Regions from separate parts of the Streptomyces taklimakanensis genome, predicted to be linked through region 1. Evidence: riboswitches for the same ligand, from Rfam matches in the RefSeq annotation. Region 1 holds a riboswitch; each other region holds the start of a gene.
What was found. Region 1 has a riboswitch for cobalamin ahead of F0L17_RS22670 (ABC transporter substrate-binding protein). Riboswitches for the same ligand answer to the same signal wherever they lie in the genome.
Positions count from the first base shown of each region.

Region 2: it holds a riboswitch for cobalamin, as region 1 does, so the genes downstream of both, F0L17_RS17820 (ribonucleoside-diphosphate reductase subunit alpha) here and F0L17_RS22670 (ABC transporter substrate-binding protein) in region 1, are expected to answer to the same signal.
Region 3: it holds a riboswitch for cobalamin, as region 1 does, so the genes downstream of both, F0L17_RS04830 (cobalamin biosynthesis protein) here and F0L17_RS22670 (ABC transporter substrate-binding protein) in region 1, are expected to answer to the same signal.
Region 4: it holds a riboswitch for cobalamin, as region 1 does, so the genes downstream of both, F0L17_RS06745 (prenyltransferase/squalene oxidase repeat-containing protein) here and F0L17_RS22670 (ABC transporter substrate-binding protein) in region 1, are expected to answer to the same signal.

Region 1 covers NZ_WIXO01000001.1:5,149,425-5,154,886, forward strand. Annotated here, with positions in the region: gene F0L17_RS22650 (thiamine pyrophosphate-requiring protein) at 1-671, shown strand, start outside; partial or broken gene F0L17_RS27780 (cbb3-type cytochrome c oxidase subunit I) at 875-1,120, opposite strand; gene F0L17_RS22660 (ABC transporter ATP-binding protein) at 1,148-2,035, opposite strand; gene F0L17_RS22665 (FecCD family ABC transporter permease) at 2,032-3,048, opposite strand; gene F0L17_RS22670 (ABC transporter substrate-binding protein) at 3,134-4,171, opposite strand; cobalamin riboswitch at 4,201-4,379, opposite strand; gene F0L17_RS22675 (class I SAM-dependent methyltransferase) at 4,439-5,188, opposite strand; gene F0L17_RS22680 (ATP-grasp domain-containing protein) at 5,271-5,462, opposite strand, start outside.
Region 2 covers NZ_WIXO01000001.1:4,001,319-4,006,780, reverse strand. Annotated here, with positions in the region: gene F0L17_RS17825 (sulfotransferase family protein) at 1-868, shown strand, start outside; cobalamin riboswitch at 1,016-1,191, shown strand; gene F0L17_RS17820 (ribonucleoside-diphosphate reductase subunit alpha) at 1,316-3,730, shown strand; gene F0L17_RS17815 (ribonucleotide-diphosphate reductase subunit beta) at 3,811-4,767, shown strand; gene F0L17_RS17810 (D-Ala-D-Ala carboxypeptidase family metallohydrolase) at 4,866-5,462, opposite strand, start outside.
Region 3 covers NZ_WIXO01000001.1:1,076,156-1,081,617, reverse strand. Annotated here, with positions in the region: gene cobN (cobaltochelatase subunit CobN) at 1-1,014, opposite strand, end outside; gene F0L17_RS04835 (cobyric acid synthase) at 1,131-2,690, opposite strand; gene F0L17_RS04830 (cobalamin biosynthesis protein) at 2,687-3,637, opposite strand; cobalamin riboswitch at 3,896-4,020, opposite strand; gene F0L17_RS04825 (hypothetical protein) at 4,299-4,514, opposite strand; gene F0L17_RS04820 (inorganic phosphate transporter) at 4,594-5,462, opposite strand, start outside.
Region 4 covers NZ_WIXO01000001.1:1,526,530-1,531,991, forward strand. Annotated here, with positions in the region: gene F0L17_RS06740 (peptidoglycan-binding protein) at 1-905, opposite strand, end outside; cobalamin riboswitch at 1,381-1,503, shown strand; gene F0L17_RS06745 (prenyltransferase/squalene oxidase repeat-containing protein) at 1,656-2,984, shown strand; gene F0L17_RS06750 (SCO2322 family protein) at 2,987-3,721, shown strand; gene F0L17_RS06755 (CbiQ family ECF transporter T component) at 3,718-4,929, shown strand; gene F0L17_RS06760 (ABC transporter ATP-binding protein) at 4,926-5,462, shown strand, end outside.

The DNA of each region.
Region 1 (5,462 bases):
ACGACGCCGTCGTCACCGCCGACTCCGGCTCGGCCGCCAACTGGTACGCCCGTCACCTGCGGTTCAGGGGTTCGGTGCGCGGCTCGCTGTCGGGCACGTTGGCGACCATGGGGCCGGGCGTGCCCTACGCCATCGGGGCGAAGTTCGCTCACCCCGACCGGCCGGCCATCGCCCTGGTCGGGGACGGGGCGATGCAGATGAACGGCCTGATGGAGATGGTCACCGCCGCCAAGTACCGTTCCCTGTGGTCCGACCCGCGGCTGATCGTGTGCGTGCTGAACAACGGGGACCTGAACCAGGTCACCTGGGAGATGCGGTCGATGAGCGGCGCCCCGCAGTTCGAGGAGTCCCAGCACATCCCCGACCTGCCCTACGCCGACATCGCCATCCGGTTCGGCCTGGACGGCGTGCGCGTGGAGAAGCCCGAGGACGTCCGCCCCGCCTGGGAGAGGGCACTGGCGGCCGACCGTCCCTTCGTCCTGGACGTCCGCACCGACCCGGCGGTGCCGCCGATTCCCCCGCACGCCACCTGGGACCAGATGGAGGCCACCGCCTCCGCGATCCTCCGCGGCGACAGCGACCGGGGCTCGGTGGTCCGTCAGGGGGTCAAGGCCAAGGTGCAGGAGTTCCTCCCCGGCGGGAAGGACCCCCGGGAGGAACAGGGTCGATAAGCGCTCCGCCACCGGGCTTTCGGGGACGGAGCGGGAGCCGGCCGCGGCCCACCGCGCCGTCCGGGGACGCGGCCCCCGCCCTCCACGGCGCCGGAAGCCCGGTGTTCGGCGCACCGATCGACGGGCACTGGTGGGCAGCGCACGACAGCGCACGACGAGGCGGGAAGGGGCGTCATGGTGCTGTCGAGCGGACGAGCGCGCCGGGCGGCCGCGCCGGTGGGGGTGAGGGATCCCGCGACGACCGTCAGACCGCCCAACGGGAACAGCCAGTAGGTGAAGGCGTTCATCCGGGGGAACGCCACGTCCGGGGCACCGATCCGCAGGGGCATCACCGCGTTGGCGAACCCGGCGAACATCGGGGTCGCGAAGAGCAGCATCATGATCGTGCCGTGGATGGTGACGAGCTGGTCGTACCGGTGGCGCGTCACCGGTTGCAGTCCGGGCGCGGCCGAGGACGGCACGCTCGGCCTCCGGACTCACGTCCCCTCCCGCGACGGGCACCCACCGCGCGGGCCGCGGACGCGAACGGGCGGCCGGTCCCCGCCCGCTTCGGCGCCCGCCCGGGCACCCGCCCGGACGCTCGGTGTGGTCCCCTCCGGGAGGAAGACGACATGGGGCGCCCCGGTGCGGGGATGGAGGGTCACTTCCCCGGCCACGCCGTACACCTCGGCCAGCAGCCGCGCGGTGAGCACCTGCCGTGGCGGCCCGGCCGCCACCACCTCGCCGTCCTTGAGGACGTAGAGGCGGTCGCAGTGGCAGGCGGCCAGGTTCAGGTCGTGGAGGGCGACCAGGACGGTGGTCGGGACGCGGCGCAGCAGACCCAGCACCGCCAACTGGTGCCGGACGTCCAGGTGGTTGGTCGGTTCGTCCAGGACCAACAGGGCGGGCTGCTGCGTCAGGGCCCGCGCGATGAGCACGCGCTGCCGTTCGCCGCCGGAGAGCCGGTCGAACGGCCGGTCCGCCAGTTCCGCCGCGTCGACCAGGGCCAGCGACTCCTCCACCAGCCGGGTGTCGTCGGGGCCGTCGCCGTCGAGCAGGCGCTTGTGCGGGGTGCGCCCCATGGCCACCACCTCGCGCACCGTCAGATCCAGGTCGCCGCCGGGTTCCTGCACCACCGCCGCCAGGGTGCGCGCCAGTCGACGCACGGGCACGGACCAGGCGTCCGCCCCGTCCACCAGCACCCGCCCGGCCTCGGGACGCAGCACGCGGTAGACGGCGCGCAGCAGGCTGGACTTGCCGCTGCCGTTCGGGCCGATCAGGCCGATCGTCTCGCCGGGAGCGGCGGTCAGCGACACCTCCCGCACCAGCCGGCGGGCCCCGGCCGCGACCGTGAGGTTCTCGACACCGAGTTCGGCCGCGCTCATCGATCCCTCCGGTCGGCGCCCCGCCGGGCGTCCCGGCGCATCAGCCACAGGAAGAACGGGCCGCCGCACAGGGCCGTCAACACTCCGACGGGGATCTCCTGTGGAGCGGCGACGGTGCGGGCCGCGATGTCGGCCCAGACCAGGAACACCGCCCCCGCCAGGGCCGCGGCCGGCAGGACGCGGCGGTGGTCCCCACCGGTGAACAGCCGCACGACGTGCGGCAGCATCAGGCCGACGAAGCCGATGGGCCCGGCCGCCGCGACCAGGACGCCGGTGACCAGGGACAGCAGGACGAACATCCGGGCGCGGAAGCGCGCCACGTCCAACCCCATGGTGGTGGCCGCCTCCTCGCCCGCCAGCAGCAGGTTCAGCGGCCGGGCCCGCGTCAGCAGCAGCGCGACGGCCGCCGGCAGCACGGTCGCGGGCAGCCACAGGGTGCTCCAACGCACCCCGCCGAGGCCGCCGAGCGTCCAGGAGAGGACCTCCCTGGCCTGGTTGCCCCGCTCGGCGGTCAACAGCACCAGGTGGGTGACGGCGGTCAGCACGGCGGCGACGGCGACACCGGAGAGCACCAGCCGCGTCGAGGTGATGCGTCCCCCCGCACGCGCGGTCGCGTACACCAGCAGCAGCGTCACCAGGGCCCCGACGAACGCCGACACCGGCAGCGACAGCGCGCCGAAGACGCCGACGCCGGAGACGATGACCAGCACGGCTCCCAGCGAGGCGCCCGAGGAGACGCCCAGCAGGTACGGGTCCGCCAGCGGGTTGCGCACCAGGGCCTGCATGACCGTGCCGACCACCGCCAACCCGGCACCGGTCACGGCGCCCAACAGGACGCGGGGGGCCCGCACCTCCAGCACGATCGTCTCGCGCGCCCGGGGCCAGTCCGCCTCCACCCAACCGGCGCCCAGGTGGTGCGCGAGGACGCTCCAGACCTGGCCGGGCGGGACGCGCACCGAGCCGATGGCCAGCCCGGCCGTCAGCGAGACCGACAGGAGCACGCCGAGGAGCACCAGGAGCAGCGGGTAGGGCGGGGAGCCGGGGCGCCTCCGCCGGGCCGGTCGGCCACGGGGGTGTCCGGCGCCGCCGGGTGGGCCGTCACCGGAACCGCTCGGGGTGCAGGGCGCGGGCCAGGTCCGCCACGGCGTGCGGGGGACGCACGCCGACCAGGGTGGCGGTCAGCGGCAGCACGACGAACCGCTCGTTCCTGATGGCGGGCACATCGGCGAGGGCGGGCTGGGAGAGCAGGAACTCCTTCTTCCGCTCGACGCTGCCCGCACCGCGGTAGTGGTGGATCACGATGACCTCGGGCCTGCGCTCGACGACCTGTTCCCAGGAGACGTCGCCGAAGACCTCGTCCAGGTCGTCGAACACGTTGCGTCCGCCGGCCAACCGGATGATCTCGGTGCCCAGGCCCCTTCCCCCCGCGGTGTAGGCGGACCCGTCACCGCTGTCGTAGACGAACACCGGCACGGTGGGGGCGCCCTCGACGGCCTCGGTGGTCTCGGCGACCCGCCTTCGGAGGTCGGCCACCAGGTCCCCGGCGCGCTCCCGCACGCCGAAGATCCTCCCGAGGGTGCGGATCTCCTCGTAGGCGTCGTCCATGGTCACCTCGCCCTCGCCGCAGTACTCGCGGTTGAGGTGGGTGTCGATGCCCGCGTCGGCGAACGCCTCGCGGGAACGGCCCTCGTTCTCGGCGAAGGCGGCGCCGTAGCCGCCGTAGACGAAGTCCGGCTCGGCCGCCAGGACCGTCTCGAAGGAGGGTTCCCTCTCGGCCAGTCGCGGGATGCTCTCGAAGTCCTTCCGCAGGGCGGGCAGCACCGCGGAGTCGGGGAAGGCGGTGCCGACCATGACGTACCTCAGCCCGAGGGAGAGCATCAGCTCCGCCGGGTGTTGGTGGATGGTGACGACCCGGGACGGCGGTTCCTCGTACGTCGTACGGACGCCGCAGTTGTCGACGGTGACGGGGAAACCCCCCGCGGACGCGGGCTCGGACGCGGTCCGGTCGTCGGAACCCGCGTCGGCACCGCAGCCGGTCACCAGGACGGCGACCAGTGCGAGGGCCGGACCGCGCGCGGTTCTCCGGCGCGCGCGGCCGCGGGGGAGGGGCGGCAGAGGGAACGTTCCGTCGTACACGTGGTGCCTCCTACGGAGTCCTCGCTCCTCGGACGGGCCCGCGACAGGACAGTGTCCTGACTCCCGGATCGACGCTCCCCCGGCCTTCCCGCTCGCGCGGTGGCTCCTCGAAGGCGTGTGCTCCCCGGTCACAGTGGCGGGACCGTGCCGGACTCACACCGGCTTCCTGGCACCCGTCGCGGCGATGACCCGCTGATGGTACGTACTTGCGAACGATTCGCAAAAGAGCGTGCGGTGGGCGCCGCGCGCCCCCGGCGCCCACCGCTCTCACCCCTTGCGGACGGCCCGCAGCACCAGCCGCTCCGCCTCCTGGTCGTAGGGACGGCCGTCGAAGCCGCCGAAGACCTCCACCTCCCCGAAACCGGCCTCCTCGGCCATCTCGCGCAGCTCGACCGCGCTGTAGACGAACCACACCAGGCCGGCGCGGTCGACGCGGTCCCCGCGCACCAGGACCCAGTCGCTGCGCAACCGGGCCCAGTCGTCCAGCACGGTGTCGGTCTGCACCAGCAGGTCCTCGCCGCGCCGGACGACCTTCGGGGGCGTCACCCTGCGGGCCAGGATCTCCTTGCCGGCCACGTCCAGCACCAGCCTGCCCCCGGGCACCAGACAGTCGTGCATGTTGCGCAGCACCCGGGCGTTGTCGTCCGGATCCTCGAAGTAACCGAAGGAGGTGAACATGTTGAGCACCACGTCGTACGCGCCCGCCTCGACGTGGTGCAGGGCGTCGGCCCGTACGAACCGGGCCTCCACCCCGGCCGCCTCGCAGGATTTTCGCGCCTTCTCCAGCATGGCCGGGCTGCGGTCCACGCCGGTGACCTCCAGGCCGCGGCGGGCGAGGGGGACGGTGAACACGCCGGGCCCGCAACACAGGTCGAGCGTGCGGGACCCGGGCGGGAAGGAGAGCAGGGGAGAGGTGGCGAGGAGTTCCTCGGCCTGGGCGAAACGCTGCTCGGGGAAGAGGAAGTCGTAGAAACCGGTCCAGAAGTCGTCGTCCTCGAACCCGTCCGTCCGTGTCATCGGGACTCGTCCTTTCCGTGGTGCGGTTCGGGGTCCCGCCACCCGGCGGGGCGGGGCGAGCGTGCCGGTACGGCCGGCCTCCTCATCCGTCCCGCGCCTCCTCGGTGAGGACGCGCAGGGCGTTGGCGGCGGCCACGGCGCGGTGGGTGGCCAACTCCGCGGTCTCGGCCTCCGCGTGGACGATGCCCGCGTAGCCGCGGCTGTCCGTCAGGTGCTCGATGCGGTCGCCGACGCGTTTGGTCGGGTACCAGGTGGGGGAGCCGGGCATGTCCGC
Region 2 (5,462 bases), 1.1 Mb from region 1:
CCGGACCGCACGGAAGAAGGCCCCCCACGGCCCCTCCCCGGCCACGTCCGGCGGAGGGGCCGGCGCGTCCTGCGCCGCGCCCGTCACCGGCTACCGTCCCCCCGCCTCCCCCGAGACGGACCGCCTGGTGAGGGAACCCGTCTTCATCATCTCCTCCATCCGCTCCGGGTCCACGCTGCTGAGGATGCTCCTGGACGCGCACTCCCGACTGCGCGCGCCCCACGAGCTGCATCTGCGCCGTCTGGAAGTACACCCCACCACCCGGCTCGCCTCGGAGGCGATGCGGGAGCTGGACCTGGACCGGGCCGATCTGGAGCACCTGCTGTGGGACCGGGTCCTCCACCGCGAACTGGTCCGCAGCGGCAAGTCGGTGATCGTGGAGAAGACCCCGGCCAACGCCTTCGCGTGGCGGCGCGTCAAGGCGTGCTGGCCCGACGCGCGCTTCGTCTTCCTGCTGCGCCACCCCGCCTCCATCGCCGCCTCCTGGCACGACTCCGACCCGTCGAAGCGGACGATGGAGGAGGCCGTCGCCGAGGCCCTGCGCTACGCGGAGGCGGTCCAGGAGGCGCGCGAGAACCTCTCCGGAATCACCGTCCGCTACGAGGACCTCACCGAGGACCCGGCCCGCGAACTGCGCCGTGTCTGCGAGTTCCTGGGCGTGGAGTGGGAGCCGGAGATGGTGGAGTACGGCGACCGCGCCTCGGGGCGGTTGCGCAGGGGCCTGGGGGACTGGCGGGAGAAGATCCGCACCGGCCGCGTCCAGGCAGCCCGTCCCCTCCCGGCCCTCTCCGAGGTGCCCGAGCCGCTGCGCCCCCTGTGCGAGGCGTGGGGCTACACCACCGAGCGGACGGAGACCGCGACCGGCTGACGGCGTGCCGCTCCCCGCGGCGCCGCGTCCCCCACCGGACGCGGCGCCGCGGCGTTCCGGGCCCCTCCCGCCTCCCGCCACCTCCCTCCGGCGGCCGCCGCCCCCTCTCCCCTCCCGGACCCACGAGGCGCCGCAACACAACATGTAGGGGTGATGGACACAGTCGGCACTAGATGTATGCTCATCTCGCTGTCGCCGCAGGGGAATCCGGTGGGAATCCGGAACTGTCCCGCAACGGTGTGCGACGGGCTGCCCCCGTGTCGTCCGCACGAGCCGAGCCGCCCGCCACGAGTCCGAGGACCTGCCGACGGTGTCTCAGTCACGTCCGGGCCTCGTGGGGTGGGCCGACGGACGCGCGCGGTCGTGCCCGCACCGGTCGGGCGTGCCCGCACGTCCGTCGCGCTCTCCTCCCCACGGGCCGCAGGCCCCACGAGGGAGATCACCGAGTTGACCATCTCAGCGGCGGAGCCCGTCCCGGCCTCCGCTCCGGAGGACGACGACCGCCCCGGTACCGCGCTGCTGCGCACCCTGACCGAGCTCAGCGCCGACCTGCCCGCCACCGACCCCGGCCGGGTCGCCGCCGCCGCGCTGCGCGGCCGTCATCCCGGCTCCGACGAGGCGGAGTTGCGGTCCCTGGCCACCGAGGCCGCCGCCGGCCTCATCGCCGAGGAACCCCAGTACTCACGGCTCGCGGCCCGGCTGCTCGTCCGGGCGATCCGCGCGGAGGCCGCCGGACAGGGGGCGGTGTCCTTCTCGGCCTCGGTCGCGGTCGGCCGGCGCGAGGGACTGATCGCCGACCGTACGGCCGAGTTCGTCGCCGAACACGCCGCGCGGCTCGACACACTGGTGGAACGGGCCGTGGCGGACGGTGCCGACGACCGCTTCGGCTACTTCGGGCTGCGCACCCTCCACTCCCGCTACCTGCTGCGCCATCCGGTGACCCGGCAGGTGATCGAGACCCCACAGCACTTCCTGCTGCGGGTGGCCTGCGGCCTGGCCCTCGACTCCTCCGGGCGCGCGGTGGAGGAGGTCGCCGAGCTCTACCGGCTCACCAGCACACTGTCCTACCTGCCCTCCTCCCCCACCCTGTTCAACTCCGGCACCCGGCATCCGCAGATGTCCTCCTGCTACCTGCTGGACTCCCCCAGGGACGAGCTGGACTCCCTCTACGAGCGCTACCACCAGGTCGCGCGGCTGTCGAAGCACGCCGGCGGCATCGGACTGTCCTTCTCCCGCATCCGCTCGCGCGGTTCGCTGATCCGCGGCACCAACGGGCACTCCGGCGGCATCGTGCCGTTCCTGCGGACGCTGGACGCCTCGGTCGCGGCCGTCAACCAGGGCGGCCGGCGCAAGGGAGCGGCCTGTGTCTATCTGGAGACCTGGCACGCGGACGTCGAGGAGTTCCTCGAACTGCGCGACAACACCGGCGAGGACGCCCGCCGCACCCACAACCTGAACATCGCCCACTGGATCCCGGACGAGTTCATGCGCCGGGTCGAGGCGGACGCCGACTGGTCGCTGTTCTCCCCCTCGGACGTCCCCGAGCTGGTGGACCTGTGGGGCGAGGAGTTCGACGCCGCCTACCGGCGCGCGGAGGCCGCCGGACTGGCGGTGCGGACGGTCCCGGCCCGCACCCTGTACGCCCGGATGATGCGCACCCTCGCCCAGACCGGCAACGGCTGGATGACCTTCAAGGACACCGCCAACCGCACCGCCAACCAGACCGCCGAGCCGGGCAACGTCATCCACTCCTCCAACCTCTGCACCGAGATCCTGGAGGTCACCGACGACGGCGAGACGGCCGTGTGCAACCTGGGCTCGATCAACCTCGCCGCGCACCTGGGCGAGGCGGGCGGCCCTCCCGACGAGGCGGTCGACTGGGAGCGGCTGGACGCCACCGTCCGCACCGCCGTGCTCTTCCTGGACCGCGTGGTGGACGTCAACTTCTACCCCACCGAGCAGGCCGCCGCGTCCAACTCCCGGTGGCGTCCGGTCGGCCTGGGCCTGATGGGCCTCCAGGACGTCTTCTTCCGGCTGCGGCTGCCCTTCGACTCGCCCGAGGCGCGACGGCTGTCCACCCGGATCTCCGAGCGGGTCATGCTCGCCGCCTACGAGGCGTCGGCCGAACTGGCCGAGCGGCACGGCCCGCACCCGGCCTGGGAGAGCACCCGCGCCGCCCGCGGCGTCCTCCACGTCGACCACTACCCGGACGCGGAGATCACCTGGCCAAAGCGTTGGGCGGCGCTGCGGGAGAGGATCGCCGGCACGGGACTGCGCAACGCGCTGCTGCTGGCCGTCGCCCCGACCGCCACGATCGCCTCCATCGCGGGCGTCTACGAGTGCGTCGAGCCGCAGGTCTCCAACCTCTTCAAGCGCGAGACGCTCTCGGGCGAGTTCCTCCAGGTCAACTCCTACCTGGTGGCCGATCTCAAGCGACTGGGCCTGTGGGACGAGCGGACCCGGGAGGCGCTGCGCGAGTCGAACGGCTCGGTGGCGGAGCTGTCATGGATCCCCGAGGAGCTCCGCTCGCTGTACCGCACGGCCTGGGAGCTGCCGCAGCGCTCCCTGATCGACATGGCCGCGGACCGCACCCCGTTCCTGGACCAGGGGCAGTCGCTGAACCTGTTCATGGCCGCGCCGACCATCAACCGGCTCAGCTCGATGTACGCCTACGCCTGGAAGCGCGGTCTGAAGACCACCTACTACCTGCGCTCGCGCCCCGCGACCCGGATCGCGCGCGCCGCGGGCGGCGCGACCGCCACCGCGCCCGCCCCCGTCCCCACCGGGCGGCAGGACGCCGGGGCCGACGCGGCCCTCGCCTGCTCCCTGGAGAACCCCGAGTCCTGCGAGGCATGCCAGTGACCGCCACCACCCCCGACCCCCGAACCGTCGGCCGCTCCCGCAACCTGCTGGACCCGGGCTTCGAACTCACCCTGCGTCCGATGCGCTACCCGGCCTTCTACGAGCGCTACCGCGACGCGATCAAGAACACCTGGACCGTGGAGGAGGTGGACCTCCACTCCGACGTGGCCGACCTCGCCAGGCTCTCCCCGGGCGAGCAGCACCTGATCGGGCGGCTGGTGGCGTTCTTCGCCACCGGCGACTCGATCGTGGCCAACAACCTGGTGCTGACGCTCTACCGGCACATCAACTCGCCCGAGGCCCGCCTGTACCTGTCGCGGCAGCTCTTCGAGGAGGCCGTGCACGTCCAGTTCTACCTGACCCTGCTGGACACCTATCTGCCCGATCCGGACGAGCGCGCGGCCGCCTTCGCGGCGGTGGAGAACATCGACTCCATCCGGGAGAAGGCCCGGTTCTGCTTCCGCTGGATGGACTCGGTCGAGGACATCGACCGCCTGGAGAGCCGGGCCGACCGCCGTCGCTTCCTGCTGAACCTGATCTGCTTCGCGGCGTGCATCGAGGGCCTGTTCTTCTACGGCGCCTTCGCCTACGTCTACTGGTTCCGCTCCCGCGGTCTGCTGCACGGGCTGGCCACCGGCACCAACTGGGTCTTCCGGGACGAGTCGATGCACATGTCGTTCGCCTTCGACGTGGTCGACACCGTCCGCGAGGAGGAACCGGACCTCTTCGACGACGAGTTGGAGCGGCAGGTGGTCGAGATGCTGGAGGAGGCGGTCGAGGCCGAGTTGCAGTTCGCCCGCGATCTGTGCGGCGAGGGCCTGCCCGGGATGAACACCGACTCCATGCGCGAGTACCTGCGGTGCGTGGCCGACCGGCGACTGGTCCGGCTGGGCTTCCCGGCCCGCTACGGCGCGACGAACCCGTTCGCGTTCATGGAGTTGCAGAACGTCCAGGAGCTGACCAACTTCTTCGAACGCCGCGCCTCGGCCTACCAGGTGGCGGTGGAGGGGTCGGTCTCCTTCGACGACGACTTCTGATCCCCACAAGAATGCCCCTCCCCCTCCGGGGAAGGGTCCGGCCCGGCCGGTGGAACGGCCGGGCCGGACGGAGCACGCGGAACGCGCGACGCCGCGGATCAGATGCCGCAGCTGGGGGCCGACCAGAAGCGGCTGGAGCGGTCGGAGACGTGGACGTGGTCGTTGTGGCCGGAGTACCCCGGGCCGAGGATGCCCTTGAAGCCGTGGTAGCGGGCCCGCTTGGCCAGGGTGCACAGGGAGTGCGAGCCGGCGCCGAGGTCGACGGCGTCGCCGTAGAGGTGGCGACTGTTGGAGGAGCCGCCCACCGCGCTGTTGCAGGAGTAGGAGCGGAAGCCGCTGGTCACGCGGATCGGCGCGTCACCCAGGGCGTGCCGCATGGCCTCCAGCTTCCACATCGAGATCAGCGCGTTGCGCTTGGCCGTGGACGCGCTCACCGCCCCGCCGCTCCAGGTGGAGTTGCACTGGTTCAACTCGCTGTAGGAGAAGTGGGCCGGGGTGCAGTCGGCGTCCTGAAGGGCGTAGATCTTGCTGAAGGTCTGCGGCCCGGCGATGCCGTCGGCGGACAGGCCGTAGGCGGCCTGGAAGCGCTTGACGGCGGCGGCGGTGGCGGGACCGTAGGCGCCGTCGAGGGCGAGCTCGCTGCCGTAGCCGGGGTAGCCGGAGACGCGGATCTGGAGCTGGGTGACGTCCGAACC
Region 3 (5,462 bases), 4.1 Mb from region 1:
GGCGGTGAAGACCAGGGCGAGCCGCTTGTCGGCGTTCGGCTTGCGCCGCAGGGCGGCGTGCCGCACCGCGATCCCGGCCACGCGCCGGGCCCGCTCGGGGTCGGCGACGTAGACCGGCACGCCCTCGGGACCCTCCTCCTTGAAGGAGAACGGCACGGTGATCAGCCGCCCGTCGAACTCCGGGATCGCCACCTGCATCGCGGCGTCCATCGGCGACAGGGCCGCGTCCGACGCCTCCCAGGCGGCGCGGGAGCCGGTCAGACACAGTCCCTGGATCACGGGCACGTCCAGCGCGGCCAGGGCGCCGACGTCCCAGGCCTCGTCGTCGCCGCCGGCGCTCGCGTCCGCAGCGCGGGTGCCACCGGCGGCCAGGACGGTCGCGACCAGTGCGTCGGCCCGGCCCAACAGCTCGTACAGGCCGGGGTCGGCGCCGCGCAGCGAACCGCAGTGGACGGGGAGCGCGTTGGCGCCCCGCTCCTCGATCGCGTCGCACAGGGTGTCGACGAAGGCGGTGTTCCCGGACAGTTCGTGGGCCCGGTAGAACAGCACGCCCACCGTCGGCCGGGACGGATCGTGTCTCCGGTCGCCGTGGACGCCGTACTCGGGCATCGGCCGCGGCTCGGAGAAGCCGTGGCCGGTCAGCAGCACGGTGTCGGAGAGGAAGCGGACCAACTCCGCCAGGTTGTCCGGCCCGCCCGCCACCAGGTACTTCAGCGCCTCGGCCACCACGCCCGCCGGCACGGTGGACATCGCCATCAGCTCGGCGTCCGGGACGGACTCGCCTCCCAGCAGCACGGTCGGGACACCGGAGGCCCGCAACGCCTCCAGTCCCTCCTCCCAGGCGCGCCGGCCACCCAGCAGACGCACGACGGCGATGTCCGCGCCCTCGACGAGCGTCGGCAACTCCTCGGTGACGTCGACGCGGGTGGGGTTGGCGATGCGGTACGGGGCGCCGGAGGCGCGGGCCGCCAGCAAATCGGTGTCGGCGGTGGACAGCAGCAGTACCGTGCTCATCGAACCCCCATCGGTGCGTAGGCCCTTCGTCGTGGTCGTTCGGTCCGTCTCGTTCGCTCCGCCTGCGGCGGTCGTATCGTTCGCTCCGCTCACGGCGGTCGTATCGTTCGCTCCGCTCACGGCGACCCCGGTGGTACGAACGGCAGGCCCTCCGGCGCGCCGTTCTCGATCAGCCGCAGCAGCGCCGCGGTGTCGGCGTGTTCCTCCACCAGATCGCCCAACCGGTCGAGCTGCTCCTCGCGCAGCGCGGCGAACGACGTGTCGGGAGCCGGGACGAACGCCCGCCCGGCGTCGGCGGCCACCCGCCGCAGGAAGGCGCGCCGGAAGCCGTCGCTCTCCAGCGACCCGTGCCAGTGCGTGCCCCACACCGAGCCGCTGCGGCAACCGTCCAGGAACGGCTCGTCCCCACCCGTCACCTCGGCCACGCCGTGGTGGATCTCGTAGCCCTCCACGCGCTCGCCCAGGGCCTCGCCGACGGGCCGGGCCAGAGTCTTCTCCGGGGCGAACCGCACCCGCAGCGGCAGCAGGCCCGTCCCCCGGACCGTCCCGGCCCGGGACTCCACCTCGTCCTCGATCCACTCGCCCAGCATCTGGAAGCCGCCGCAGATCCCCAGGACCGGGCGCCCCTCGGCGGCCCGCCGGGCCAGCGCGTCGGCCAGCCCGCGCTCCCGCAACCAGGCCAGGGCCTTGACGGTGCCCCGGGTGCCGGGAACCACCACCAGGTCGGCGTCGGCCAGTTCCTCGGGGCGGTCGGTGAAGCGCACCACCACGCCCGGCTCGGCCGCCAGCGCGTCCACGTCCGTGAAGTTCGACATCAACGGAACGGGCACCACCGCCACCCGCAGCACGTCCCGGCCGTGCGGCGGTGCCACGGACGACTCGCGCACCGTGCCGCGCAGCGACAGTCGCAGGCCGTCCTCCTCGTCGATGCCCAGCCCGTGCGCGTACGGAAGGACGCCCAGCACCGGTCGTCCGGTCAGGCCCCGCAGCATCTCCAGGCCCGGCCGGAGCAGGGCCACGTCGCCGCGGAACTTGTTGACGACGTAGCCCGCCACCAGCGCCTGGTCCTCGGCCGACAGCAGCGCGGTGGTACCGAAGAGCGAGGCGAAGACGCCGCCCCGGTCGATGTCGCCGACCACCACGACCGGCAGTCGGGCGGCGCGGGCCAGACCCATGTTGACGATGTCGGTGCGCCGCAGGTTGATCTCGGCCGGGCTGCCGGCGCCCTCGCAGATCACCGCGTCGTGGGTGCGCCGCAGCTCGGCCAGGCACTCGGTGACCGTGCCCAGCAGCCTCTCCTGCCGCCCCGCGTGGTACCCGCGGGCGCTCAGCTCGCCCACCGGTCTTCCCAGCAGCACCACCTGGCTGGTGCGGTCCCCGCCGGGCTTGAGCAGCACCGGGTTCATCAGCGCGCTCGGCTCCACCCCGGCCGCGGCGGCCTGCATGGCCTGGGCGCGGCCGATCTCGGCGCCGTCGCGGGTGACGAAGGAGTTCAGCGACATGTTCTGCGCCTTGAACGGCGCCACCTTCACGCCCGCGCGGGCCAGCCAACGGCAGATGCCGGCCGTGACCACGCTCTTGCCCGCGTCCGAGGTCGTCCCCGCCACCAGCAGGCCGCCGCCCGCCGGAACGCCCGCCGCGGCGCTCCGCGGGCCGCTCGTCACCGTGTCCGTCACCGTGCCCTCCCCGGGGCCTTCCGACGAGCCGCCCGGCGGGCGGCTCCCCTCTCCCGCAGCGCGCCGGCGCCGGCGCACAGCACCAGGGCCAACGCGCCCACCCGGCGCGACAGCCGCACCGCACGCTCGATGTCCGCCGCGCGCACCGGGCGGCCGGAGGCGTTGAGCACCGGACGGTGCTCGACCCGCCCCCCGTACGACAGCGGCCCGCCCAACCGCACGCCCAGCGCGCCCGCGAACGCGGCCTCCACCACACCCGCGTTGGGGCTGGGGTGGCGGTGGGCGTCCGCGCGCCAGGCGTCCACCGCGCCGCGCGGGTTCGGACCGGCGAGGACGGCCAGCAGCGCGGTCAGCCGGGAACCGGGCCGGCCCGCGACGTCGTCCAGCCGGGCCGAGGCCCAGCCGAAGCGCAGATGGCGCGGTGAACGGTGGCCCACCATCGCGTCCAGGGTGTTGACGGCGCGGAAGCCGACCAGTCCCGGCACGCCCGCGGCCGCCCCCCACACCAGCGCGCCCACCACGGCGTCGGAGGTGTTCTCGGCGACGGACTCCACCACCGCGCGGGCGATGCCGTCGGCGTCCAGCGCCCGCGGGTCCCGGCCGCACAGGTGCGGCAGTCGGGCGCGCGCGGCCTCCACGTCGCCCGACTCCAGCGCGGCGGCGATCGTCCGGGCCTCGCGCGCCAGGCCGCTGCCGCCGAGCACCGACCAGGTGGCGGCGGCCGTCACCGTGGTGCGGGCGGTGGGGGACCGGCGCGCGGCGCGCTCCAGCACCGCCGCGGCGGCCGTGGCGCCGCCCGCGCACACGGCGGTGTACAGGGCGCCCGCGCCGCGGTGGTCGCGCCACAGCAGGCGCTCGACCGCTGCGGCGGCACGTCCGAAGGCGGCGACGGGGTGCCCGCGGCGGGGGTCGCCGACGACCAGGTCGAGCAGGTGTCCCAGCAGCATCCCGTAGGCCCGGCCCGCGCCGGGGCCGGGTGGGGCGGGTTCCGTGGAACCGGTCGGGTCGGGAGAGGAGGTGACGGTGGCCGGGGAGACGACTGCCGCGTGGTGGGTGCGGTGGGCACGCATCGTGTCAGCGGGCCGTCACACCTCGTGGGGTTCCGTGTGCTGGGGAACGTGGGGGTGTGAACGCGGGCAGGCTGCCGTGCATGGCGGTGTCCTCACTCAGGGTCCTCGCCCTGGCTCGACGTGACCGGCGGCGAGAGTCTCCTGGCTCCCGGATCGGCGCTTCCCCCGGCCTTCCAACCCGATGTACGGGCCGTGACGCTGGGTGGGGGGCGCTCCCCGGTGACAGTGGCGGGACCGCGCCGGATTCGCACCGGCTTCCTCTCCTGCCGCCGTTGGGCAACGGGAAGTCCACCACGCCCACGGGGACGCGTCAACTCGGCGATGACCTGCGACGGCGCACTGTGCGGAAGCGCACACGGACGCGGTGTGCGCGGTGCGCGCCCGTCGGCGCGCGGTACGAGGCGCGCGCCCGGAACACCGAACGGGCGCCCGGCGTCGTCCGCCGGGCGCCCGTTCGGCGCTCTGCCCGTCCGGGGAGCCCCCTCGACGCCCCGACCCCGCCCGTGGGCGGCGGAAGGAGCGGAGGCGGGGCCCGGACTCAGGCCGCGATGATGTAGATGCCGTAGGCCACGGCCGCCGCGCACAGGGCGTAGCAGGCGTAGGAGCCGAGACGGGCCGGGGACGTGGTGCCGGCCGAGGCCCTGCGTCCGCCGGCGGAGCCGATGATGCCCAGGGTGAACACGCCCACCAGGCCGACCGTCATCACGAGGCTGACCCCGAAGACCTGGCCGAGAGCGGCCCAGTCGATGTCCATGGTGCTTCTTCCTTTGCGACTTACGACCCGTGCGGGATCCGCGTGGGTACGGGACGGGGGGATGTGGCGGGTCGGTGCCTCACGGGGCGGAGACGGTGGTCTTCCCGGCCCGGTCGTCCCGGTCGGTCGCCTCGGCGTCCCCCAGGGCGGCGGTGGTCGGCGGCGGCGCGACGGCCTGCAGGGCAGCGGTGACCACGCCCGGGTCCTCGGTCCCCTGCCGCTCGGTGGCGGTCGGCTCGACGTCGTTGACGTTGGTGTGGTCCACCGGCTCCCGACGGGAGGCGAACCAGATGGCGGCGACGGCGAGCACGGCCAGGATCGCGACCGTGGTGACGCCCCAGTCGCCCTGGGTGGCCAGCAGGGCGGACCCCGCGGCGACCAGACCGGCGGCCGGGAGGGTCAGGCCCCAGGCGGCGACCATGCGGCCCGCGGTGCTCCAGCGCACCGCGCCGCCCTTGCGACCCAGGCCGCATCCCATGATCGAGCCGGAGCAGACCTGGGTGGTGGAGAGGGCGAAGCCCAGGTGGGAGGAGGCCAGGATGGTGACGGCCGAGCTGGTCTGCGCGGCGAAGCCCTGCGCCGGACGGATGTCGGTGAGGCCCTTGCCCATGGTGCGGATGATGCGCCAGCCGCCCAGGTAGGTGCCCAGCGCGATGGCGATGCCCGCCGAGGCGATGACCCACAGCGGCGGGTCGGCGTCGGCGCCGAGTACGCCGCCCGAGATCAGGGCCAGGGTGATGACGCCCATCGTCTTCTGCGCGTCGTTGGTGCCGTGGGCGAGGGAGACCAGGGCGGCCGAGGCGATCTGTCCGGCCCGGTACCCCTTGGCGACCTCCTGCTCGTCGCTGTTCCGGCTGAGGCGGTAGGTGAGCCGGGTGGCGAGCATCGCGGCGATTCCGGCCACCAGGGGGGCTACCACGGCCGGGATCAGGACCTTCATCACGACCG
Region 4 (5,462 bases), 3.6 Mb from region 1:
CGGGCGTGCCAGGCGGTGTCCCGGTCCCGGACCGTCTGTGTGACCTCGCCGTCGGAGGACCGGATCACGTAGTGGGCGCTGACGTCGGAGTCGGGGTTCCGGAACCAGCTGATCGATCCGGCGTAGGAGCCCTGGGTGACGTGGACGACCACGTGGGTGATCGACGAACTGCGGCCGGGGGTGTAGTTGCTCGAATGGGCCGCCACCCACCGCGCGGGCGGGTAGTCGGTGCTCAGGACGCCCACCTCGGAGGCGTCGGCGGACGCCACGGGCTCGCCCAGCGGAGCGACCCCCGCGTAGCGGCCGAGCTCGGGCTCGACGTCTCCGGCCGGCACGGTGACGCGCTCGCCGGCGGGGGTCAGCGCGCTGAAGCCCTCGGCGAGGAAGTCGTAGACGGTGTCGGCGTACAGCCGCGCCGCGCGGTCGTCCTCGGCGCCGCCGTAGCGGGCCACCACCGGGTACCAGGCGTCCGGGTCACGGCGTTCGGCGGCGTCCAGGCCCACCGCGTCGGCGTGGGCGCGCAGGACGGCGGCGCCGCCGAGGATGTTGGCGGCGGTGTCCCGCCTCAGCTCCGCCTCCGGTCGGCCGGTCAGTTCGGCGGCCTCGCCCAGGGTGTCCCGAGTGGCGTTGTCCACCAGGTGCATCACGCCGTAGCCGCCCGCGTGGCTGGGCTTTCCGTCGTGGTCGTCGAGATGGGTCTCCCCGTAGCCGACGGCGACGAGGAGGTCGCGGGGGACCTGGAACTCCTCGGCGGCCCGCTCGAACGCCCGATTCACCGGTGCGCGCGCCGCCCGCTCGGCGGGTTGGGCGCCGGCGGGTTGGGCGCCGACGAGCAGGGCGGCCGCGGTCAGACCGCCGACGACGGTCGGCAGCACCCGTCCGCGGGTGGGGGGACGCAGGGACATTCTTCCTCCCGGTCAGCATGTGCGTGGGGGGTGAGCACGCGCTGCTCGCTCACGCCGATGGACTGGGGAGTTCCTATCGGCAAGACATGAACACGTCAATAACGCCCCGACAACGGCGCCTCTCCCGCCCACCACCCGACGGGAACCGGACGCACGCGCCGGGAGACGCCGAACACGGACGCGCCACCATCACCGAGTCCACCCGCCGAGTCCGTCCGCCGATCCCGCCACCGCCCACGGGGACGCCCCCGATGCGACCGTCCCCGCACCGGGGGATTCCGACCCCCCGAAGAGGGTGGCGTCCCGAACTACGCGCGTCAACGAAATGCGCCGACGGCGACGGGAGTTCATTGGTCGCACCTCTGGAGGGGAAGCGGGGGACGGCGGCGGGAAGGGGCGCGCCGGCACCCGGGCCACGGTGTGATCCTCCTCCCGGCGGCGACGACGCTCCCCCCGCGGCCCGTTAGAGTGAGCCGGAGAACGTCTGTGTCCGAGTGGGGAAAGCCGGTGCGAATCCGGCGCTGACCCGCAACCGTGAGCGCGGCGGGCCCCGTCCGCCGGTGCGAGCCGGAGCACCCGCCCGGACGCGAAGGCTCCCGGTGCCGCCTCCCCGCCCCGCGTGGACGCGGCGCCGGCGCCGGCACCGTCGAGGAATGCGGAGCCGAGCCCGGTGTGCCCCGTGCGCGAGCGCGGCCGGCCGTCCGTGCCCGGCCGGCACCACCCTCGGGAACGCACGAGAAAGGCACCGCCATGTCCCTGCGTCGCACCGCCGCGGCCCTGACCGCGGCCACCGCGCTCTGCGCGGTCGCGGCCCCGTCCGCCGCCGCCGACGAGTCACCGCCCGCGCAGGCCCCGACGCAGACCCCGACGCAGCGGGAGCTGCCGTCCGCGTTGTACGGGCAGGGCGATCCGCAGTACGACGCCGTGTGGCGACAGTCCACGGCACTGCTGGCCCAGGACACGGTCGGGGTGGAGCCCGCGGAGAAGGCCGTGGAGTGGCTGGTCCGACAGCAGTGCGAGGACGGCTCCTTCGCCGCCTACCGCCCCGACCCCACCGAGCCGTGCACGACCGAGACGGCGGCCGACGTCAACGCCACCGCCCTCGCCGTCCAGGCGCTGGCCGCCCTCGGCGGGCACGACGAGCGGGTGGAGCGGGCCGTGGAGTGGCTGAAACTCGTTCAGAACGACGACGGCGGCTGGGGCTACGCCCCGGGCGAGGACAGCGACGCCAACTCCGTCTCCGTCGTGATCGGCGCCCTGGTGGCGGCCGGCGAGGACCCGGCCGAGGTCCGCGCGGCGGGGGACGGGAGGACCCCGTACGACTCCCTGCTGGGCTTCCGGCTGGGTTGCGACGCCGAGGCCGACGAGCGCGGCGCCTTCGCCCACCGACCGGACGAGGGCCGGCTGTACGCCAACGACGACGCCACGGCCGCCGCCGTCCCGGCCGCCCTCGGCGAGGACCTGCTCGTCGAGCCCGGCGGGAGCGACGGCGGCGCCCCGCGGGCCGCCCCCGCCTGCGAGGCCGGCGAGGCCGACGGGAAAACCCGGCAGCCGACCCCCGAGGAGGCCGCCCAGGGCGGTGCCGCGTACCTGGCGAAGAGGTTGGAGGAGGGCGGCGGCCACCTGAAGTCGGCCATGCCCGGCGCCGAGGAGCAGCCCGACTACGGCAACACCGCCGACGCCGTGATCGCCCTCGCGGCCGCCGGCCACCGCGAGGCGGCCCGCGACTCCCTGACCTGGCTGGAGAAGAACGCTCCGAAGTGGGAGGCGTTCGAGACCAGCCCGGCCGCCCTGGGCGGGCTGGTCCTGGCCGCCCGCGCCGCGGGCGGCGACCCGTTCGACTTCGGCGGCACCGACCTGGTGGAGCTGCTGAACGCCACCGGCCCGGCCCCGGCCGCCGTTCCCGACGGCGGCGGTGACGACGACGGGAACGGCGGCGAGAAGGACGGCGAGAACGACGGCGGGACGGACGGTGCCGGCGGCACCCCGCCGGTGTGGGCCCTGATCGGCCTGGGCCTGGCGGTCGGCGCGGGCATCGGTTTCCTGCTCAGCGCCCGGAAGAGGAACCGGTCGAAGTGAGCGTGCCGCACGCCCCGCGGTCCCCCGTCCGCGCCACGGTCCGCACCGCCCCGCGCGCCGCCCTCCGCACCGTCCTGCCGGCCCTCCTGGGAGCCGGCGTCCTCGCGGTGGCCGGCGCGGCGCCCGCGCACGCCCAGGGGTACCGCTACTGGTCCTTCTGGGAACGGAACGGCGACGCCTGGGCCTACGCCACCCAGGGTCCCGGCACGCTGCGCCCCGAGGACGGCGACGTGTTGGGCTTCCGGTTCGCGGTGAGCGAGGACTCCGCCGACGCCGCCGAGCCGCGCGGCGCGGCGTCCTTCGAGGCGATCTGCGGCGGCACCGATCCGGAACCGGGCTCCAAGCGGGTGGCGCTCAGCGTCGACTTCGGCGACCGAGCCGACGCGCCCTCCGGTGAGACCCCGCCGAAGGGCCGCACCGCCTGCGCGGTCGTCCCCGAGGACGGGACCGCCGCCGAGGCGCTGGCCGCCGAGCTGAAGCCGCTGCGGTACAACTCCGAGTCGCTGCTGTGCGCCATCGCCGGCTATCCGCGGACGGGCTGCGGCGAGCAGATCTCCGGCTCCGACCGGGAGACCGGCACCGACGCCACGGCCGGTCCCTCCGACGGCGCCTCCGAGGCCGACGGCGCCTCCGAGGCCACCGACGGCGGTCCGTCCGTCGGGCTGCTCGTGGGCGCCGCGGCCGTCGCCGCCCTGGGCGCCGCGGCCGTCCTGCGGGCCCGACGACGCCGGTCATGAGCCCACGCCCGACCGTCCCCACCCCCTCCGCCCTCGTCACCGCGCTGCGCGCCCCGCGGGCGACCCGGGCGGGCGCCCTGCACGCCGGCGCGTGGTGGCTGTGGGCGCTCGGATTGGCCACGGCCGCCTCGCGCACCACCAACCCGCTGCTGCTCGCCCTGCTCGTCGCCGTCACCGGGTACGTCGTCGCGGCCCGCCGCACCGACGCGCCCTGGGCACGCGGCTACGGCGTCTTCCTCAGGATCGCCCTGCTGGTGCTGGCCGTCCGGCTGGTGTTCGCGACGCTGCTGGGCTCCCCGATCCCCGGCACCGTGGTGCTGTTCACCCTCCCCGAGGTCCCGTTGCCCGAGTGGGCGCAGGGGGTGCGGCTGGGCGGCCGGGTCACGGCCGAGGGCCTGACCTTCGCCCTGTACGAGGGAATGAAACTGGCCACCATGCTGGTGTGCGTCGGCGCGGCCAACGCCCTGGCCAGTCCGGTGCGGTTGCTGAAGTCCCTGCCGGCCGCGCTGTACGAGGCGGGGGTGGCGGTGGTCGTGGCGATGACGTTCGCCCCGCACCTGGTCGCCGACGTGCGGCGGCTGCGCGCGGCCCGCCGGCTGCGTGGCCGCGACGACCGGGGGATCGGGGCGGTGCTGCGGATCGGGCTGCCCGTCCTGGAGGGCGCGCTGGAGCGGTCGGTGGCGCTGGCCGCCTCCATGGACGCCCGCGGCTACGGCCGCACCGCTCGGGTGCCGCCCGCCGTGCGCCGCACCACCGCCGCCCTCACCCTGGGTGGGCTGCTGGGCGTGTGCGTGGGCACCTACGGGCTGATGGCCGCCCAGGGCGCCGCCCTGGGGCTGCCGGTGCTGCTGCCGGGACTGGCCGCCGCGCTCGGCGGGCTGTGGCTGGGCGGACGCCGCTCGGTGCGCACCCGCTACCGGCCCGACCGCTGGGGGGCACGGGCCTGGCTGGTGTCGGCCTCCGGCGCGGTCGTCGCCGCGGCCGTGATCCGGGCCGCGTCCACCGCCCCCGAGGCGCTCCGCCCGTCCGTGGTCCCGCTGACCGCGCCCGAGTTGCCGCTGTGGCCCGCGGCGGCCGTCCTGCTCGGACTGCTCCCGGCCCTCGTCGCCCCCGTTCCGGCCTCCTCGACGGCCGGGCCGGAAGCGGGCGGCGGGGCCGGGCGGCGGTCCGGGAGAACCCCGTCGGCGAAGGAGACATCCCGCGCATGATCCGTTTCGACCAGGTCTCCGTCACCTACGAGGGTGCCGTCGCGCCCGCTCTGCACGGTGTGGACCTCACCGTCGACGAGGGCGAGCTGATGCTGGTCGTCGGCCCGTCCGGCACCGGCAAGTCCACGCTGCTGGGCGCCGTCTCCGGACTCGTGCCGCACTTCACCGGCGGCACCCTGCACGGCCGGGTCACCGTCGACGGCCGCGACACCCGCGACCACCGGCCGCGCGAACTGGCCGACGTGGTGGGCACGGTGGGCCAGGACCCCCTCGCGCACTTCGTCACCGACACCGTCGAGGACGAACTCGCCTACGGCATGGAATGCCTCGGCCTGCCCGCCGACACCATGCGGCGCCGCGTCGAGGAGACCCTGGACCTGCTGGGCCTGGCCGAACTGCGCGAACGTCCCCTGGCCACCCTCTCGGGCGGACAGATGCAGCGCGTCGCCATCGGCTCGGTGCTCACCACCCACCCGAGGGCGCTGGTTCTGGACGAGCCGACCTCCGCGCTGGACCCGGCCGCCGCCGAGGAG